4 regions of the Micromonospora sp. U56 genome follow, and region 4 is predicted to be linked to each of the others. Evidence: riboswitches for the same ligand, from Rfam matches in the RefSeq annotation. Region 4 holds a riboswitch; each other region holds the start of a gene.

Region 1 (3,169 bases), on a different contig from region 4:
ATTCGTACGGACGCTTCCCTAATGTGGGGCACCGACCGCTGTGGGTCGTCTGCCTCCGTCTTCCCCTCAGCGAGGCGCCCGGCGGTCGGTCGCTAAGGAGTCGGTGCCGGTGGCAACCATGCCCCCTCATCGTCACGCCCAGGTTTGCCCGCCCGCCGGCACCGCCGGTCTGCGGCGGGTCGCCCGCCGCCTGCTCACCCTGGTCGCCGCCGTGGTCGTCGGCGCCGGGATGTTCGCCGTGCCGGCGCACGCCGCGCCGACGCCCGAGGAGATCGAGGCGGCGATCGACAAGCAGTGGGAGCAGCTTGAGCCGACCATCGAGCAGTACAACAAGGTCCGGGCCCAACTGAAGGTCAACCGGAAGAAGTCGGCCGAGCTGGGGAAGAAGATCCAGCCGCTGGCCCTGCAGAGCGAGCTGGCGATGAACCGGGTGGGCGACCTGGCCTCCCGCTACTACATGACCGGGCCCTCGCAGGAGATCGGCGCGCTGCTGGTCAGCAACAAGCCCGGCACGCTCGCCGAGCAGCTGACCATGCTGGACCGTCTCGCCGCCCACCAGCGCAAGGAGTTGGAGGGCGTCCTCGCCGTCCGGCGCAAGTACGACGACCAGAAGCGCAAGCTCGACGAGCTGATCGCCGCCGAGGTCAAGCAGGAAAAGGATCTGGCGGCCAAGAAGACGCAGATCAACGCGGAGATCAAGCGGCTGCAGGCGGCCATGCCGAAGACCACCGTGAAGGTGGCCGGCTGCCCGACCATCAACGGTGTGGTGAGCGCCAAGGCGCAGACCGCCATCCGGGTGGCCTGCCAGCAGGTCGGTGACCCGTACGTGTGGGGGGCCGACGGGCCCGATTCCTTCGACTGCTCGGGTCTCACCCAGTACGCCTACAAGGCCGCCGGCATCTACCTGACCCACCACACCGGCGCCCAGTGGAACGAGGGCAAGGCGATCCCGCGCTCCGAGGCACGCCCCGGTGACCTGGTCTTCTTCTTCAGCGACCTGCACCATATGGGCCTCTACCTGGGCAACGACATCATGGTCCACGCTCCCCGGACCGGGAAGCCGGTCCAGGTCACCAGCATCAACTACATGCCGGTCGCCGGTTTCCGACGACCGTACTGACCCGAGCCCGCCGCGAACCCCCGGTCGACTGACCGGGGGTTCCGCGTATCCGGGACCCGGCACGGCGTGGCGGGTTGCGGATCGATAACGGTCGTCTCTACTCTGGTCCTTCGTCGGCCGCGACAGGTCCGTCCAACCCGGGTGGCAGTGGCCGGCACCGCCGAGTCGCCTGCGGGCGAGCCGGGGAACCAGGTAAGCCGGGGTGAATCCGCAGCCACTGCGGTAGGGCGCTCCCTTCCCGCCCGAACCCGTCAGCTAACCCGGTAGGCGGTCGCGGAAGAAGGAGCCCGGAGCCCGGTGGCACACCATGCCCCGCGGCCACCGTCGTACCGGTCGACCCAGGTCGCCCGGCTGACGGTTGCGCCGCGCCCACGCTGGTCCCGCTTCACCACCCTCCTCGCCGCCCTCGCCGGTGCCGCCGTCGTAATGACCGGCGCTGCCACGGCGGCCCACGCCGAACCCTCGGTCGCCGAGATCGAGCGGCAGATCGACCAGGACTGGAACAGGCTCGAACCGATCATCGAGCAGCACAACGCCACCCGACAGGACCTGGCCGCCAAGCGCCGGCAGGCCGACGCGCTGGCCAAGCGCATCGAGCCGCTGCAACTCCAGGTCGACCTCGCGATGAACCAGGTCACCGGCCTCGCCGCCGAGGCGTACAAGGGGGAGAACGTCTCCGCCGTCAACGCCCTGCTCGGCAGCAGGTCCCCCGCCGAACTGGTCGACCAGCTCGAAATGCTCGACCGGTTCGCCCAGCGCCAGCAGCGCGACGTGCGGGTCGTCAAGGAGCTGCGGGACAAGCTGGCCGCGGAGAAGGCACCGCTGGACGAGATGGTCGCCCAGCTGACCCGTACCGAGGCCCAGCTGGCTGCGAAGAAGAAGCAGATCAACGCCGAGATCGACCGGCTGCAGAAGCTGCGGCTCAAGGTGTACGGCAACGGTGGCGGAGGCTCGCTGCGCCCGGCCCCGTGCCCGGCCGGCTACCCCGGCGGCCCGGCCGGGACGGCGGTGAAGTTCGCCTGCGCCCAGATCGGCAAGCCGTACGTCTGGGGCGCCGAGGGCCCCAACTCGTACGACTGCTCCGGGCTGATGCTCGCGGCGTGGGCGAAGGCCGGTGTCTCGCTGCCGCACAACGCCCGCCAGCAGCGCCAGGTGACCGCCCGGGTCAGCCGGGCCGACCTGCGCGCCGGCGATCTGGTCTTCTACTACGCCGACCTGCACCACGTCGGGATGTACGTCGGCGGCGGCTGGGTGGTGCACGCCTCCCAGGCAGGGGTGCCGGTCAAGATGAAGCGGGTCGACGACGGGCCGGTCAACAGCTACGGCCGGCCGGGCTGAGCGCGTGCCGGGCTCCCGGGGTGCCGGGGGCCCGGTTCGGCGTCAGCGGGTGGGCCAGGTGCGCCAGTTCTGCCAGGAGCGGCTCGGGGTCGGCCCGCGCTGGCCCTGGTAGCGCGACCCGTAGACGGCGGAGCCGTACGGGTGCTCGGCCGGGGACGAGAGCCGGAAGATGCAGAGCTGGCCGATCTTCATCCCGGGCCAGAGCGTGATCGGCAGGTTCGCCACGTTCGACAGCTCCAGCGTCACGTGACCGGAGAAGCCCGGGTCGATGAAGCCGGCGGTCGAATGGGTGAGCAGGCCGAGCCGGCCCAGGCTGCTCTTGCCCTCCAGGCGCCCGGCGAGCTGGTCGCCTAGCGAGATGACCTCCAGCGTGGAGGCGAGCACGAACTCGCCGGGGTGCAGCACGAACGGCTCGCCCTCGGGCACCTCGACCATCGAGGTGAGCTCGTCCTGCTGGATCGCCGGGTCGATGTGCGTGTACAGGTGGTTGTTGAAGACCCGGAAGAGCTTGTCGAGCCGCACGTCGATGCTGGACGGCTGCACCAGCGTGGGCTCGAAGGGCTCCAGCGCGAGCGTGCCCGCCTTGATCTCGGAGACCAGGTCGCGGTCGGAGAGCAGCATCGGCACACCATATCGAGCGGACCGGGTGACCTGCGTGTCGGACTACGCGTTCGTACACATGTTCGATAGGATGTCCGTATGGCTTCCTGG
Region 2 (3,169 bases), on a different contig from region 4:
GATTCGAGCCCTCGAAAGTAGATCCACATACTCACTCTCGGCAAACTACCTGGCGCCACCGACGCGAGCCCCGTCGCCAACAGGCACCGCAGGCACGAGCGCGTCATCGACGAAGACCAGGTCCAGGCCGCCGACAGGTCAACGTCAAGTAAGAGGGCAGCGAGCTGAGGCAGCCAGGAGGCAGCGAGAGCAACGACCGGCACCAGACGACACAGGTCGGCAAGGAACCCCCGCTGTGCAGGGCAGAACGGCATCAGAGGACACCAAAGGATGTCCCGAACCCGCGTTCACACCGAAGAGCTCACCGCGGCATTATCCGTGGTCAGGCCGCATGAACGGACTGCGATCAGTGGGGGACGGCGTCCGGCGGTACACCAAGCGCCGTGGCGAGGTCCGCTGTCGACGGCGAGCTCGAAGGTCCAGGTCGGCAGGTGGTTCCGAGCCACATGCGACCCACGGCGGCGACGCCCGCCGTCCGCGACCGGTCACAGGTACGGGTCGAGCAGGGCCAGCACCGCCGCCGGGTCCTCCACGTGCGCGTTGTGGCCGAGGCCGGGCAGGGTCGCCACCGGCACGCCCAGCTCGGCGAGCTGCGCGTCGCTGACCATCGGGTCGTGCTCGCCCCGGGCCAGCAGCACCGGGACGTCGGTGGCCGCCAGCAGGGCCGGCAGCTCCGGCGCGCCCACCGCGAAGGCGGCCGGGTCCATGGCCAGCCGCCAGCGGCCGTCCTCGGCACGCAGCCCCGCGTCGACCACCGGATGCTCCGGCGCGAAGAGCCCGCCCAGGCCGGCCACCTTCAGGTAGCGGCGGGCCGCCTCGTCCCGGGTGGCGAACCAGGTCACCGGGCGCTCCGCCAGCTCGCGCGCCCGAGCCAGCTCGGCCGGCGACCAGACCGCCTTGATGCCCAGCCCGACCACCGCGTCCACCGGGAGCCCGGCGTCGCGGGCGGCCAGCGCCAGCGCGACCACCCCGCCGAGGGAGTGGCCGAGGACGACCAGGCGGTCAGCCCGGCGGGCCCCCTCGGCCACCGGGCCGAGCCCCACCGCGACCTGCTCGGCGAACCCGGCGAAGGAGTACCCGGGCAGCGGCGGCGAGAAGCCGTGGCCGGCCAGGTCCGGCGCCAGCCAGCGGCCCGGCCAGCGGTGTTCCAGCAGCGGCGCCCAGGGCAGCCACACGTCGCCGGTGGTGCCCATCCCGTGCAGCAGCAACAGCAGCCGGCGGGTACCCGAGTCGTCGGTCATGGGCCGCAGTGTGCCACCGCCCGGTCGCGCCGCGCGAGACCCGCGCCAACGGCGACGGGCACCGGCCCCCAGGGGAGCCGGTGCCCGGACGAGCGACGGTGTGGATCAGGCGGAGTAGCCGCGGGTGGCGATCCAGTTCGCCAGGTCGATGGTGCTGATCCAGTACGACGGCAGGTTCGGGTCCGCCGAGTCGGCGATCCGGACGGTCCGGCCGTCGTTCTTGTAGCCGACCACCGCGATGTAGTGGCCGCCCGGGAAGGAGTGCCAGCCGCCGTTGGTGTCCGTGGCGGTCCCCGCCACGTTCGCCACGACGCCCCGGCCGTCGGTGATCGCCGCGACCACGTCGGCCTGGAGCCGGTCGATCTGCGCCGAGCTCGGGGTGCCCCGGAACATCCGGGTCCGGTACGGGTCGCCCTTGACGATCTGGTTCAGCACGCGGGTGGTGTCCAGCGCGGAGTTGGTGCCCATCTCGGTGGTGCCGAGCGGGCCCTCCAGCTCGTACTGGGTCCGCTCGATGCCCGACGCGCTGAGCGCGTTGCGCACCGCGGCCGGACCGCAGTTGTAGAAGGTGGTCTGCGCCTGGTAGTCGTAGCGGAGGACCTTGGTCGACGGCGGCTTGGGAGCCGCCTTGCGGGTCAGGTCCGGGTCCGCCTTGGCCTTGGTGGCGCTCGCCGACGGCGAGGGGCTGGCCGAGGGCGACGGCTTGTGGGACGGGGCGGCGACGCGGGCCTGGCCGCGGGTCGCGACGTCGTCCAGCCGGGGCGCCACCTCGGCGACGGCGGCCGAGGTCTGCTGGCGGGCGGGTGCCTCGTCGGCGAACTGGGCGGCGGCGCCGGAGACGAGCACGAGCGCGGCGGCCGAGCCGGCGACCAGCTGGTACGGCCGCTCGGTGACAAGTCGTCGCAGCTGCCGCTTCAGGGGGTGCTTCACGTGTTTTCCTCCACGGTACGAGGGCGGGAGCGGCGTGCCGGACCGGCGCGTGACGGAACGTCACCCGCGGTGTCAGAACCGGTGTGCGAGGCCGCTCGGCGGGGGTGCGCCCGGTCGGTGACCGGGCGGCGGGGTGGGGCCGGAATCAGCGCGCGAGGGCGCGGCGGACCGGCACGAACACCCCGGTACCGAGGTGGAGAGCAAGCCGAGAAATGCGAGAGAACAGCAAAAGTAGGAACTCCTTCCGACACCGCCTACCGGGTTAGCTGACGGATTCGGGCGGGAAGAGCGCCCTACCACGGGCCGTGGCCCGCGGATTCACCCCGGACGTGCATGGGTCCCCGGTTCGTGAAAGTCACGATTGAGCGGGTCGGCGCGGCGTCGCTTCTTGCGATCGGTAACCGCACCGGACCGAGGCGACACTACTGGTAGGTCACGGTCCGGCCAAGCCCTCCGAGCTGCGTAAACATGATCAGGGCGACAAATTTGCCGTACAGTTCGGCACTGACGTCACTCAATGGGACACGCGGTTTTTCCGGGACCGCCGGGCGACAACCGGACAACACGGCGACAAACCCCGCCGATCGTCGCGATCGATGTCACCGGCTGTGACCGGATGACCGGTTTCCCGATTGCCGTGACGCGACTCACGGAAATACGGGTAACAATTTGGTCGCGTCCTCAGCCCACCCGGGCCGGCCGCCACCGCGCCGCGAGCGCCGTCCGCGCCGTCGCCGTCGCCGTCCGCTGGGCGGGCAGCCGCGCCGGACGCAGCCGCTCCGCCGCCGCGTACGCCTCGACGGCGAGCGCGCGGGCCGCCTCGACGGCCAGTTCGGCGTCCCGCCACGCCGACCGCTCCCGCCCGGCCGCCGCCCGGTACGCGTCCCGCCGGCCGTCGCGCACCGCCCGGGCCAGCAGCACCTCCTGCTCGACGGGGTGCCGCCGGGAGTCCCAACCGTCCCGGTGCGCGAAGACGTCCCGCAGCCGCTCCACCGGCA
Region 3 (3,169 bases), on a different contig from region 4:
GGGCACCCCACTGGTGGTGGTGCTCGGCCACGACTCCTGCGGGGCGGTGCAGGCCGCCCGGGACGCCGCGCGGACCGGCACGCCGCCGGTCGGGCACCTGCGGGCGGTGGTGGACGCGGTGGCGCTCAGCCTCCGACGGGCCACGGAGCAGGGCGTCGACGACGTCGACGGGATCGTCGACATCCACATCGCGCAGACCGTCGAGGCGCTGCTGGGCAACTCCGCCGTACTGGCCGCCGCGGTCGCCGAGGGGCGGTGCGCGGTGGTCGGCATGTCGTACCGGCTGGCCGCCGGTGAGGTGCGGACGGTGGCCGCGGTGCCGAGCGTCGTGCCGGCCCAGGCCGGCGATCGGGCGACCGCCGTCGCCGGCTGAAACCCCCCGCACGCGACGAGGGCCGCCCCACCGGGGACGGCCCTCGTTCGGTACGCGTCGCTTAGAGCATCGACATGTGTACGTGGTCGGTGTGGTTCGACGGTCCGCTGTACGACTTCCACCCGGTCGCCGGGAACCAGATCTGCCGGTTCCAGATCACGTAGTAGATACCGAGCCGGTCGGCATTGCGGATCAGGAACGCGGCGAGGTTGTTGCCGTACATCCGGGTGTCGTTGTTGTACCAGGGCGCGAAGCCGCTCCGCTGCAACGACCAGTCGCAGGCCTTGCCCTTCGGGTGGTCCCACGGCCCACCGGGGCGGTAGCAGCCCGCGAACCGGTTGAAGCCGACCCGCCGGACCTCCTTGTACGCGTGCAGGGTGCGCGGCGTGATGGTGCCGGAGGTGGTGGGGTCGTTCTCGGTGCGCGACTCGGGCCGCCAGCCGCCGTCGGCCGTCCGACCGGGGCCGATCCGGGCGACCGGCGAGGTCGCGTCGACCAGGCCGCCGGTGAAGCCCCGGCCGCCGACCAGCTGGAGGGCCTTCTCCGCCTCCCGACTCTCGCGCGCCATGTCGTTGGTGAGCTTCTGCTGCTCGCGCACCTCGGCGTCCAACGCCAGCTTGGCCTGCTCCGCGCGGTTCTTGGCGGCGGTGACCTTGGCCAGCTTCTGCGCGTTGACCATGTTCAGCTCGTCCAGGGCGGCGGCGCGCCTGACGAACGAGTCGGGCGCGTCGCTCTCCAGCAGCATCGCCACCGCGCCGATCCGGCCGGTCCGGTACGACTGCGCCGCGATCTGCGAGACCGTCGGCTGCAACGCCGCCAGCTCGTCCTGCGCGCGCCGCACCTCCAGCGCGAGCTGCTGCTGGCGCTTCTTGGACTTCTCCAGCTGCCTCTTGGCCTTCGAGTACTCGCGGTTGCGCAGCTCGATGACGTCGGTGAGCAGCTTGGGCTCGCCGTCCGCCTCGTGCCCGGAGGGGGTGGGGGTCGAGGGCGCGGCGATCGCGGCTGTCGGCCCGCCGACGACGGCCAGCGCGGCGAACACGGCCACCACCGGAGTCAACCAGCGGCGCAGGGGTGCCGTCACAGTGTTCCCTTCCGTCGACCGCCGACCGGGTTAGCTGACGGGTTCGGGACGGAAGTGGCCCCTACCGCTCGCGCGGATTCACCCCATGTACCTGGTTCCCCGGCTCGCCTCGCGGCGATTGGGCGGCGGCACCGCAGGCGCCGCTGCGCGCCTTCGGCGGTGACCGGCAGCGAGGTTACCCGAGAGTCGTACCGGGGATCTACGTCCAGAACCCGACTAAAAGCGTTATTTCGTCGTAGCGAAGCGTGACGAGTGACGCGTTCGTCAGGTTCCGCGTCGGCGTCGGTCACGCAGCGGAGTCTCACCATGCGCTTTCCGTGCTCCTTTCCGGGTCGGGCCACCGTGCGGGGGCCGGGGTGGACGGTCCGCCGGGACGCGACGCGCTCAGCGCCTCGAGCGCCGCGTCCCGGTCGGCGGAGGGGCGGGGAGTGGGTGCCGGCCCGGTGTTCCGGGCCGGATCGCCGGCCGGGCCACGACCGGCGGTGGCGACCAGCGCGGCCAGCGCGGTGGTCAGTGGTACGGCGGCGACCAGGCCGAGCGTCGCCACCGCGCTGCGGACGATCTCCTGGGCCAGGAACTCGCTGGTGAGGATCTGGCTCACCGGACGGCTGTCGGCGGTGAGCAGGAGCAGCAGCGGCAGCGAGGCGCCCGCGTACGCGAGCACGATGGTGTTCACCGTGGAGGCGATGTGCGCCCGGCCGACCCGGGTGGCGGCCCGGTAGAGCTGCGTCCGGGACAGTCCGGGGTTGGCGTGCGCCAGCTCGGTGACGGTGGCGGCCTGGGTGACGGTGACGTCGTCGAGCACGCCGAGCGAGCCGATGATGATGCCGGCCAGCAGCAGCCCGTGCAGGTCGACGTCACGCTGGTACATCGACAGCGTGGTGGCCTCCTCGCTGCCGAACCCGGTCAGGTGGGTGGCGGCGGTGGCCAGGCTGCCGAGCAGTCCGGTCAGCACCAGGCTGCCCAGCGTGCCGAGGACCGCCACCGAGGTCTGCGCGGTGGTCCCGTGGGTCAGGTACAGCACCACGAACATGATCAAGGCGGAGCCGGTGATCGCGATCAGCAGTGGCGAGCCGCCCGCCGCGATGCCGGGTACGACGAAGGTCAGCAGGATGGCGAAGCTGGCGCCCAGCCCGGCCAGCGCGGCCAGCCCGCGCAGCCGGCCGAACGCCACGATCGCCGCCGCGAAGAGCGCCACCAGCCACACCAGGGGCTTGCCCCGCTGGTGTTCGGCGATCTGGTAGCTGATGGCGGTGGGGTCGGCCGGGTCGGTGAGTTGGACCAGCACCACCTCGTCGCCCACCGCGACGGTGGGCGCGCCCGGGCCGGCGGGCACCGGTGTCTCCACCTGCTGGCCGCTGTCCGGGCCCTGCTCGACCCGGACGGTCACGGTCCCGCACGGGCCCTCGGCCGCGCCGGGCGGCGCCTCCGGGGTCGGCGGGCAGGGTTCGGTCACCACCCGGGTCACCGTGCCGTGGTGGCGCGCCGGCTCGGCGCCGCCGTCGGCCTGCCGCGAGTCGCGCGGCCACAGCACCAGGGCGGCGATCACCGTGACGACGAACAGCGGGACCACCGTCGCGACGAGGATCCGCCGCACCCCCGGTGGGGCGGACGGAGCGGGACGGGTGTGGTCGGCGCCCATTGCGAGTCTCCCAACGATCCAGGGCGGGGTACGTGTCAGCCGGCCGGTCGGTTCACCGGCGGGACGTGCGTGG
Region 4 (3,169 bases):
ATCGTCATTGTCCGGATTGTGGTCCGAGCGGCGCGCCTGGTGACTGGCGTCGCCCAACCAGCCGTCGGACTTGCGGTCGCGCTGCGGCCAGCGGGTGTCTATCTCCTCGCGCAGCACCCGCAGCGCAGGCGCCAGGTGCACGCCCATCTCACTCCTCCTCTTCCAGCGCGGCGGCCAGGTCGAAGTCGACCTCGTCGCCGGCCAGGCTCTCCGGGTCGTCGTCCTCGGTCAGGGTGGCGACGAGGTATTCGGTGTCGGTGCTGACGGTGTCCATGAAGGTCCTCCCTCTCGCGGATGGCCGGCCGCCGCGAACCGGGGCGGACCGTGAGGGCCAGGGCGCCGGCGATCGGCATCTGGCGGCCGGCGGGTCCGACGCGACGGCGCCGAGGCCGCGCTCTGCTCCCTACCGTCCGAGTCGGCGGCCGGACTGCCCAGACATGAGTCGCCAATCAGCGGTAACGCTGACCGTCCGGCGGCGCGGGCCGCCGATCAAGGCCGCCTGACCAGCGAAGACGGGAGGCGAGGGCACCTGATCCGCTTCTCGGGGCGAGGCTTTCGGCCCAGTCGTGACGGGTTCCCGACCCGCCCTTGTAGAGCACCACCGACCGACCCGCAACTTGAAGGAGGACGCCGTCGCTCAGCCGGGTGAAGAACTTCACAAGAAGTGGGCAATCGCCCCAAACTGTTCCTAACGTCGTTCGTGTCCGCGATCGCGGACACCACGGCCGGTAACGCCTAATCCATGCCGCCGGCCGGTGGGACCTTGTCAGCGGGCATGGAGCGGGGGACCCACACGTTCCTCGGTGCACGTCACCTCGGGGTGAAGCCGCCCACGGGCGGCCGGGCTCCTCGGCCCGAACCCGACAGCTCACCTCGTCGGCGTGGAGGAATCCACATGGCAACTGAATACACCGCCCGTCACCGACGGGTCAGCTCGCGCCGCCTCGCCGTCGGCACGCTCGCCGTCGGTGCGGTCACCGGGGTCGCCGTCCTGGCACCGGCGTCGCCGGCCAGCGCCGCCAGCGTCAACTGGGACGCGATCGCCCAGTGCGAGTCCGGCGGCAACTGGCACATCAACACCGGCAACGGCTACTACGGCGGCCTGCAGTTCTCGCAGAGCACCTGGTCCGGCTACGGCGGCAAGAAGTATGCCTCCCGTGCCGACCTGGCCAGCCGCGGCGAGCAGATCGCGATCGCCGAGAAGGTGCTCGACGGTCAGGGCATCGGTGCCTGGCCGACCTGCGGCAGGAAGGGTGGCTCCACCAAGAGCTACTCCACCACCTCTGAGAAGGCGGAGAAGTCGCATAAGTCGCAGAAGCGCTCCGGCTCGTCGAAGGCCACCTCCACCGAGCGGTCCTCGCGGGAGCAGCACAGCACCCGCAGCCAGCGGCGCAGCGCGCCGGCCGGGACCGGCGACGGGTACGTGGTGCGGCCGGGTGACACCCTGTCGCAGATCGCCGACGCCCGGGACCTGGCCGGTGGCTGGCAGGCGCTGTACGAGCGCAACAAGCGCGTGGTCGGCGCCGACCCAGGGCTGATCTTCCCGGGGCAGAAGCTCAGCCTCTGACGCGTCACTGTCCTGAAGCAGCGGCAGACCGTATCGACGCCCGGCCGGCCCGCACCGGCCGGGCGTCGAGGTCTGCGCTCCGCACCGTCGGTGCGCCCGGCGCAATGTCACTCCGGATCCGCCGGGCGGCGCGCTCCGGTCGGTTGGTCGCGCCGCCGCCGGGTACCAGGAGCACCACGTGCCCGATCGCGAGCGCGGCCGACCGCCGACGTGTCCGTCGCGGTGGCGGATAGGGTTGACCCTGGTGTGCCGGGAAGTCTGGTCGGCGATGGATGACGCGACCCCTGCCGACGAGGAGTTTCCGTGACCGACGCCACCCGGCGCCGTACCAGCCTGTTCGGCCGACGCTCATGGCGCGAGACCAGGCGCATCTCCGCCATTCTCCGCAAGGAGACCGTGGGCGGGGGACTCCTGCTCATCGGGGCGTTGCTGGCACTCGTCTGGTCGAACTCGCCCTGGGCGGACAGCTACCAGTCGGTACGGGACTTCCGAGTCGGCCCGGCGTCCCTGCACCTTGACCTCAGCCTGGCCACCTGGGCCGCCGACGGCCTGCTGGCGATCTTCTTCTTCGTCGCCGGGCTGGAACTCAAGCGGGAATTCGTCGCCGGCGACCTGCGCGACCCGCGCCGGGCCGCGGTGCCGGTCGCGGCGGCCGTCGGTGGAGTGCTCGTGCCCGCCGCCATCTACTACCTCATCGCCGCCGGCGCAGGCGAGGGCGCGGCGAAGGGCTGGGCCATCCCGACCGCGACCGACATCGCCTTCGCGCTGGCGGTGCTCGCGGTGGTGGGCCGGTTCCTGCCCTCCGCGCTACGCACCTTCCTGCTCACCCTGGCCGTCGTCGACGACCTGCTGGCGATCGTCATCATCGCGGTCTTCTACACCGCCGACCTGTCGGTCGGGCCGCTGCTGGGCGCCGTGGTGCCGCTCGCGGTGTTCGGGCTGCTGGTGCAGCGCCGCGTCCGGTCCTGGTGGCTGCTGCTGCCCCTCGCCGCGGTGACCTGGACGCTGATGCACGAGTCCGGCGTACACGCCACCGTGGCGGGAGTCCTGTTGGCCTTCACGGTTCCGGTGATCCGTAGCGAGGCTGCCGGTGGACCGGATGCGGGGCCTGGGCTGGCCGAGCATTTCGAGCACCGGTTCCGACCGATCTCCGCCGGGGTGGCGGTGCCGGTCTTCGCGTTCCTCTCCGCCGGCGTCACCATCGGTGGTGTCGCCGGCCTGGCCACCGCCCTGACGGACCGGGTGGCGCTGGGCATCGTCGCCGGCCTGGTCGTCGGCAAGCCGGTCGGCATCATGGCCGCCACCTGGCTGGTCTCCCGGTTCACCCGTGCCGACCTCGACGAGGGCCTCAACTGGCTCGACGTGCTCGGCCTGGCGCTGCTCGGCGGGATCGGCTTCACCGTGTCCCTGCTCATCGGCGAGCTGGCCTTCGGCCTCGGCAGCGAACGGGACGGCCATGTAAAGGTCGCCGTGCTCGCCGGATCCCTGCTCGCGGCGCTGCTCGCGACGTTCATCCTCCGCGCCCGCACCCGCCTGTACCGGCGGGTGCACGAGCTGGAGACCGTCGACCGCGACCGGGACGGCGTCCCGGACGTCTACGAG

Evidence for each region. A riboswitch is a leader RNA that binds a small molecule or an ion and turns the genes downstream of it on or off. The one in region 4 is predicted to bind cyclic di-AMP.
Region 1: it holds a riboswitch for cyclic di-AMP, as region 4 does, so the genes downstream of both, KBX37_RS20975 (NlpC/P60 family protein) here and KBX37_RS07685 (transglycosylase family protein) in region 4, are expected to answer to the same signal.
Region 2: it holds a riboswitch for cyclic di-AMP, as region 4 does, so the genes downstream of both, KBX37_RS07130 (C39 family peptidase) here and KBX37_RS07685 (transglycosylase family protein) in region 4, are expected to answer to the same signal.
Region 3: it holds a riboswitch for cyclic di-AMP, as region 4 does, so the genes downstream of both, KBX37_RS05805 (hypothetical protein) here and KBX37_RS07685 (transglycosylase family protein) in region 4, are expected to answer to the same signal.

What each region holds. Positions count from the first base shown of each region.
Region 1 is NZ_JAGPYL010000065.1:5,098-8,266, reverse strand. Features, by position in the region: gene KBX37_RS20980 (NlpC/P60 family protein) at 104-1,120, shown strand; cyclic di-AMP (ydaO/yuaA leader) riboswitch at 1,269-1,405, shown strand; gene KBX37_RS20975 (NlpC/P60 family protein) at 1,418-2,458, shown strand; gene dcd (dCTP deaminase) at 2,501-3,079, opposite strand; gene KBX37_RS20965 (pyridoxamine 5'-phosphate oxidase family protein) at 3,158-3,169, shown strand, end outside.
Region 2 is NZ_JAGPYL010000012.1:25-3,193, reverse strand. Features, by position in the region: gene KBX37_RS07135 (alpha/beta fold hydrolase) at 486-1,241, opposite strand; gene KBX37_RS07130 (C39 family peptidase) at 1,347-2,171, opposite strand; cyclic di-AMP (ydaO/yuaA leader) riboswitch at 2,408-2,549, opposite strand; partial or broken gene KBX37_RS07125 (hypothetical protein) at 2,853-3,169, opposite strand, start outside.
Region 3 is NZ_JAGPYL010000009.1:16,685-19,853, forward strand. Features, by position in the region: gene KBX37_RS05800 (carbonic anhydrase) at 1-373, shown strand, start outside; gene KBX37_RS05805 (hypothetical protein) at 435-1,454, opposite strand; cyclic di-AMP (ydaO/yuaA leader) riboswitch at 1,459-1,589, opposite strand; gene KBX37_RS05810 (YibE/F family protein) at 1,756-3,096, opposite strand.
Region 4 is NZ_JAGPYL010000013.1:60,724-63,892, reverse strand. Features, by position in the region: gene KBX37_RS07690 (peptidoglycan-binding protein) at 1-147, opposite strand, end outside; gene KBX37_RS35185 (hypothetical protein) at 149-274, opposite strand; cyclic di-AMP (ydaO/yuaA leader) riboswitch at 723-897, shown strand; gene KBX37_RS07685 (transglycosylase family protein) at 896-1,567, shown strand; gene nhaA (Na+/H+ antiporter NhaA) at 1,871-3,169, shown strand, end outside.